Regions from separate parts of the Shewanella sp. SP2S2-4 genome, predicted to be linked through region 1. Evidence: predicted binding sites of a transcription regulator. Region 1 holds the regulator's gene; the other holds the start of a gene.
What was found. Region 1 encodes NrdR, which represses ribonucleotide reductase genes. Its sites were predicted from a motif close to AAACACNANATNTNGTGTTT; they were not measured.
Positions count from the first base shown of each region.

Region 2: the regulator NrdR is predicted to act here: its motif matches at 1,180-1,199, upstream of nrdD (anaerobic ribonucleoside-triphosphate reductase).

Region 1 covers NZ_JAUOER010000029.1:51,040-54,468, forward strand. The annotation lists gene ribD (bifunctional diaminohydroxyphosphoribosylaminopyrimidine deaminase/5-amino-6-(5-phosphoribosylamino)uracil reductase RibD) at 1-1,150, opposite strand, end outside; gene nrdR (transcriptional regulator NrdR) at 1,176-1,625, opposite strand; gene glyA (serine hydroxymethyltransferase) at 1,886-3,139, opposite strand; gene ettA (energy-dependent translational throttle protein EttA) at 3,329-3,429, shown strand, end outside.
Region 2 covers NZ_JAUOER010000035.1:32,297-35,725, reverse strand. The annotation lists gene Q4Q54_RS20480 (MarR family transcriptional regulator) at 1-161, shown strand, start outside; gene Q4Q54_RS20475 (hypothetical protein) at 282-971, shown strand; gene nrdD (anaerobic ribonucleoside-triphosphate reductase) at 1,231-3,348, shown strand.

The DNA of each region.
Region 1 (3,429 bases):
TAGATAAAGAGGTATCAAGCTTAACGCTCAAGATTAAACGGGTATCTGGCCCTAATTTGCGCTCATCGACCAAAGTTAATGCAGGAATTTGCGCCATGGTTTGATAATCGGGTAGCTGCAGCAGATTACGCCCTTGCCCACCAAGGATTTTCATCGCTTGGTACAGCACTAATTCATCAGCCAGCCCCTGTGCTAAAAATGCGCCCGCTAAGGTTGCCCCCGCTTCCACCAGCACGTGATTACAACTTTGGCCTAAATAGCTTAATAGTTCAGGTAAGGATACGCGACCTGCAATTGCTGGTAATACTAGGCAACTCACATGATAGGGCAATTGTGCTTGAAACACTGCGGGATAAGCCACGGTCGAGACCAAGAGTATCGGCGATACGATAGCCAAACAGGCAGCCGATAACGGCAAACGGGCGCGACTGTCGAGTATCACTCTTAATGGCTGCAGTAATTGCGCCTCGGTTACGCAGTCTTTTATGTCGCCAAGTTCTTGATATCGCACATTGAGCGAGGGATCGTCAGCCAGTATGGTTTCAATCCCAGTCACCAACGCGCAGGAACGTAAGCGTAAGCGCTGCACGTCGCGGCGAGATTCAGGCCCGGTAATCCATTTAGACACACCGTTAGACAGCGCGGTTTTACCATCGAGACTCGCAGCCAATTTGACTGTAACTCTGGGCAAACCCGATTCCATGCGCTTCATAAAACCTAAATTCAAGGCATAAGCTTCATCACGGTGTAATCCCACATCCACTTCAATACCGGCGTCGCGCAGCATTTGAATACCGCGACCACCGACTTGCGGATTAGGATCTTCAACCGCCACCACCACACGTTTAACGCCAATATTGATCAGCGCCAAGGCACAGGGCGGCGTGCGGCCATAATGGCTGCAGGGCTCTAAGGTGACATAGGCCGTTGCGCCGCGGGCGTGTTCACCTGCCATACGTAGCGCATGCACTTCGGCGTGGGGCTCACCCGCTTTTTGATGATAACCTTCGCCGACAATCTGATTATCTTTAACGATAACGCAGCCCACACTGGGATTGGGTCTCGTGGTGTAAAAGCCTTTGCGCGCCAATTGAATCGCGCGGCTCATCATTTGGGTATCGAGTACAGACCAACTTATGTTCAAGCTCATGTTCAACCCTATGTTAGTCGAATAACTACTTTTGCAGTTTAGCGATGGCCTCACCAAATTCAGATACGTCTTCAAAGGCACGGTACACAGAAGCAAAACGTATATAGGCGACTTTATCTAGGCTCATCAATTGCTCCATCATTAAGTTACCGACCATTTCTGATGGCACTTCTCGCTCGCCAGTGGCGCGCAGGGTCGATTTGATTTTACTGAGTGCTTGCTCGATTTCATCCATAGACACGGGGCGTTTTTCAACCGCGCGCAACATGCCACCTTGGAGTTTTTCTTCATCGAAGGGTTGGCGTGAACCATCGCGCTTGATCACCCTAGGCATGACTAACTCGGCGCCTTCGAAGGTGGTAAATCTTTCATGGCATTCGGTGCATTCTCGGCGACGGCGCACTTGATGGCCTTCCGCCACTAATCGAGAATCGATGACTTTAGTATCTGTCGCGCTGCAAAATGGACAATGCATTGAGCCTCCTGCCAGTGAATGCGAGTAAAGCGTTAATGGCTTTACCTGTTAAATCTCAGCTAAACGCAATGGATTTAAGCCTAAGATTTTACCAATAAAAATGGCCGCTTAATGCGGCCATGGGATTTTATCCTATTTATGGGCTGAGGTTAACTACCGGATGCTAAGTACCTCATGTAAGTACCTAGTCAGCAAGCGATCACTCTCAGCCAGTCATCTACTTAAGCACATACGCACTTAAACCTAGATGCGTCAGCAAATTAGCCGTAAACAGGGAAACGTGCACACAGTGCCAATACTTGGCCCTTCACACGCTCAATCACAGCAGGATTGCTTGCATCATCAAGGATGTCACAAATCCAGCCAGTCAGCTCTTTCGATTCCGCTTCTTTAAAGCCGCGGCGCGTAATGGCTGGCGTACCGATACGCACACCTGAGGTCACAAAGGGTGAACGTGGGTCGTTTGGCACTGAGTTTTTGTTCACGGTAATGTTAGCGCTACCTAAGGCGGCATCGGCTTCTTTACCGGTCAAGTCACGACCAATCAGATCAACTAACATCAAGTGGTTGCTGGTTCCGCCAGAGACGATTTTGTAACCGCGCTCAAGGAACACTTCAACCATAGCTTTAGCGTTGTTAACTACTTGCTGTTGGTACACTTTAAATTCTGGCTCTAGGGCTTCTTTGAACGCAACCGCTTTACCGGCGATAACGTGCATTAATGGGCCACCTTGTCCGCCTGGGAATACCGCTGAATTCAACTTCTTATACAAGTCTTCATCGTCAGCAGCAGACAGGATCACACCACCGCGAGGACCCGCTAAAGTTTTGTGGGTCGTTGACGTCACAACGTGTGCGTGTGGCACTGGGTTTGGATAAACACCAGCAGCGATAAGACCAGCAACGTGCGCCATGTCGACAAATAGGTAAGCACCTATTTTATCTGCGATTTCACGCATTTTTGCCCAGTCAACGATACCTGAATAGGCAGAGAAACCGCCGATCATCATCTTAGGCTTATGTTCTACGGCCAGACGTTCCATTTCGTCGTAGTCAATTTTGCCAGACTCGTCGATACCGTAAGGAATAATATTGTACAGTTTGCCAGAGAAGTTAACGGGTGAACCGTGGGTCAAGTGACCACCGTGGGCTAAGTTCATGCCCAGTACGGTATCGCCAGGTTTTAACAATGCCATGTAAACAGCGCTGTTTGCCTGTGAACCTGAATGAGGTTGTACGTTAGCGTAAGTTGCGCCAAACAGTTCTTTCGCACGTTCAATCGCTAAGGTTTCAACTACGTCCACATACTCACAACCACCGTAGTAACGCTTGCCTGGATAGCCTTCAGCGTACTTATTGGTTAACTGTGAACCTTGCGCTTCCATCACGCGTGGACTGGTGTAGTTTTCAGAAGCAATCAGCTCAATATGCTCTTCTTGACGCAGAGTTTCATTCTGAATTGCCTTAAACAGTTCCGGATCATAATCTGCGATATTCATATCTTTTTTCAGCATTGCTTACTCCAGCTGCCAATTCTTATAGGTAGGGTTGCGCGGTATTCTACTCGGAACGCGACCACAATCCCAGTATTTGAAACATGAAATTCCTGTGGATAGTGCTTGAACTTGGCTCATTGTCGAGTTGAGTTCGGCGCGCAATCGAGTAGAATTAGCCGCATCATTAGTCACTTAAGATAGAGAAAAATGGCTCAGTTTGTTTACAGCATGCTGCGGGTGGGTAAAATTGTTCCGCCTAAGAAGCAGATCCTTAAAGATATTTCTTTAAGTTTTTTCCCCGGCGCCAA
Region 2 (3,429 bases), on a different contig from region 1:
AGCGGAAAAAATTGATCACTCTGACGGCTCAGGGAGAGGCGATTAAGCATGAAGTCCTAGCCTTGAAACAAACCTTGCTGAATAAAGTACAAATGGATGCAGAGGCACTCGATTTGTTGAGGCGGCAATGTCTTGCCCTTATTGAAGATTTACAGTCCTAGAGATAAAGCTACTGGTGCTGTTCGCTACCCGAGAATTCAGGCTCTGCATAGATTAATACTTGATTGGCTTAGTTTTTGCTTTAAAACTGTCATTGAGTCTTAGACGCCGAATTTTTGACGATGAATTCTATTTTAAATGCCTTCAATCTTAATCGCAGCAGTAGCAGTATCGCCGATGCCTATGGTGCCAATAGCCAAAAAACGAGTACGGCCAAAACCGATGCGACCACTGAGACCAAGAAAACTCAGACGGATGCCGCTAAACCCGACGCGGGTAAAGCCGATGAGATAGCGCTGTCGCCACGGGCGCAACGTGCACAGAAAATTCAGTCGATGGCGAAGGATTTTTTTGCTGATGGCAAATTTGGTGTCGCCGATATTCCCGCATTAGTGTCACGTTTACAAAAAGACGGCATTTTATCGGACGTGCAACTCGACCGTTTATCGAAAAACGGTATTACAGTTCCGAGCACAACCACGCCGAGTAAGCAGTCGCTGCAAGATTTCTTAGATGATGAGCTCAAAGCATTAGCCAAAAAATCACCGAATGACCCCCTGATCAATACCTTGGTCGATGCGAAAAACGTTTTGATCAATATGGATGATGCTCAATCGCCGGTGCTCGCCCAAAAAGCCACCAAAGTCCTTGGTCAATTAACGGATTATTTAAATTCTGAGCCACCGCTAACGGATGCCCAAAAACAGCAATGGCAGGGGCTTAAATCTATGATGCAACTCGCTTCGTCTATGGGCTCGCATCAGTCGGCATCAGGCCAACTCAGTAGTTATCTTGCACTCGCTAAGCGTTAATCTTGAGTTATGGAGCCTGATCATCACTGATTTCAGGCATCAACTAGCTGGGTTTAATCAGCAGGTCAAGGCGCAATTTTCAGATAATTGGGCCTAGCTGCAGTTCTGGTTTGTTCTTTTATTTCATCCTAAAAACTATGATCTGGATCATGGACGCTTCATCGTCGTTGTAGCCTAATGCTCTACATATTGTGTTTTATGCTTTTAAAATCACTAGATGTAGTGTTAGTTTTTAGGCGAGATGGAGAGGAACTGAACAATGCCAGTCGTAATTAAGCGGGATGGTTGCCGCACACCTTTTGATGAAACAAGGATACGGGATGCAGTGAATGCCGCTGCAAACTCAGTTGGAATAGAGGATGGCGACTATGCAGCGACAGTGGCAGCGTGTATCAGTCAAAGCGTTGCGACCTTAACCGAAGTTGATATCCATCATCTACAGGATGCGGTTGAGAATTTACTGATGGAAGGGCCGTATAAGTCCTTGGCGCGGGTTTATATCGAATACCGTCACGACCGAGATGTGTGCCGTGAAGCGACCAGTAAATTAAACCTCGAAATCCGTGGTTTAGTCGAGCAAAGTAATGCGGCGTTACTCAATGAAAATGCCAATAAAGATTCGAAAGTTATCCCAACTCAGCGGGATTTGCTCGCGGGCATAGTCGCCAAACATTATGCCAAGAGTCATATCTTGCCAAAGGACGTGGTTGCTGCCCATGAAGCGGGGGAGATCCACTACCACGACTTAGATTACTCGCCTTTTTTCCCGATGTTTAACTGCATGCTGATTGATTTGGCTGGTATGTTGACCCATGGCTTTAAAATGGGAAATGCCGAAATTGAAACCCCTAAGTCTATATCAACGGCGACAGCCGTCACCGCGCAGATCATTGCCCAAGTGGCGAGCCATATTTATGGCGGCACGACCATTAATCGTATCGACGAAGTGTTGGCGCCATTTGTCGCTAAGAGCTACGACAAGCACTACCAAATCGCCTTGAATTGGAAGATCACCGACGCCAAAGCTTTTGCCACGGCGCAAACTGAAAAAGAATGTCACGATGCATTTCAGTCTTTGGAGTATGAGGTTAATACCTTGCATACCGCCAACGGCCAAACACCATTCGTGACCTTTGGCTTTGGGTTAGGCACCTCGTGGGAATCCCGCTTAATTCAGCAATCTATGCTGAAAGTACGGATGGCGGGATTGGGTAAAAATCGTAAGACGGCAGTTTTTCCTAAGTTAGTGTTTGCGATTCGTGATGGCATTAATCACAAAGCTGGCGATTGCAATTACGATGTCAAACAGATGGCGCTCAAGTGCGCGACTATGCGCATGTATCCCGATATTCTCAATTACGAGCAAGTCGAGAAAGTCACAGGTTCATTTAAAACCCCAATGGGTTGCCGCAGCTTTTTAGGCACCTATGAGGAAAATGGCGAGCTCGTGCATGAAGGACGCAATAATCTCGGGGTAGTGAGCTTAAACCTACCGCGGATTGCCTTGGAAGCTAAGGGTGATGAAGCGGAATTTTATCATCTTTTAGATGACAGATTAGTCTTAGCCCGTAAAGCGTTAGATACTCGCATTGAGCGACTCAATGGCGTTAAAGCCCGTGTGGCACCTATCCTCTATATGGAAGGGGCCTGTGGTGTGCGTTTACGCGCCGATGATGATGTTTCTCAAATCTTTAAAAATGGTCGCGCGTCGATTTCACTCGGTTACATTGGCCTGCATGAAACCATGAATGCACTCTATGGCACCCAAACCCATGTATTTGACGATGCACAATTAAGGGACAAAGCCGTCGCTATTGTTGCCTATCTTAAAGCCGCCACGGATGCGTGGAAGGCTGAAACAGGTTATGGCTTTAGTCTGTATAGCACGCCAAGTGAGAGTCTTTGCAGCCGTTTTTGTAAACTGGATGCGAAGCAATTTGGCCTAGTCACAGGTGTGACGGACAAGGGCTATTACACTAATAGTTTCCACCTCGATGTGGAAAAAAGCGTAAATCCCTACGATAAAATTGATTTTGAACAGCCATATCCCGCAATTGCGAACGGCGGCTTTATTTGTTATGGCGAATATCCCAACATGCAGCATAACCTCGAAGCGCTGGAAAACGTGTGGGATTATAGTTATAGCCGCGTGCCTTACTATGGCACTAACACGCCAATTGATGAATGCTACGACTGTGGCTTTACTGGCGAATTTAGCTGTACCAGTAAAGGGTTCACTTGCCCTAAGTGCGGCAACCATGAGCCAAGTCGAGTGTCAGTGACGCGCCGAGTGTGCGGTTACTTAGGCAGCCCAGATGCGCGGCCCTTCAATTATGGTAAACAGGAAGAAGTAAAACGTAGGATCAAACACTTGTAACACTATTATTTTATTCTGCTTGTTAGACTTATTCCGTGGCATCACGTGGCATCAAATCAAATAGTGCCATGGGATAAGTCC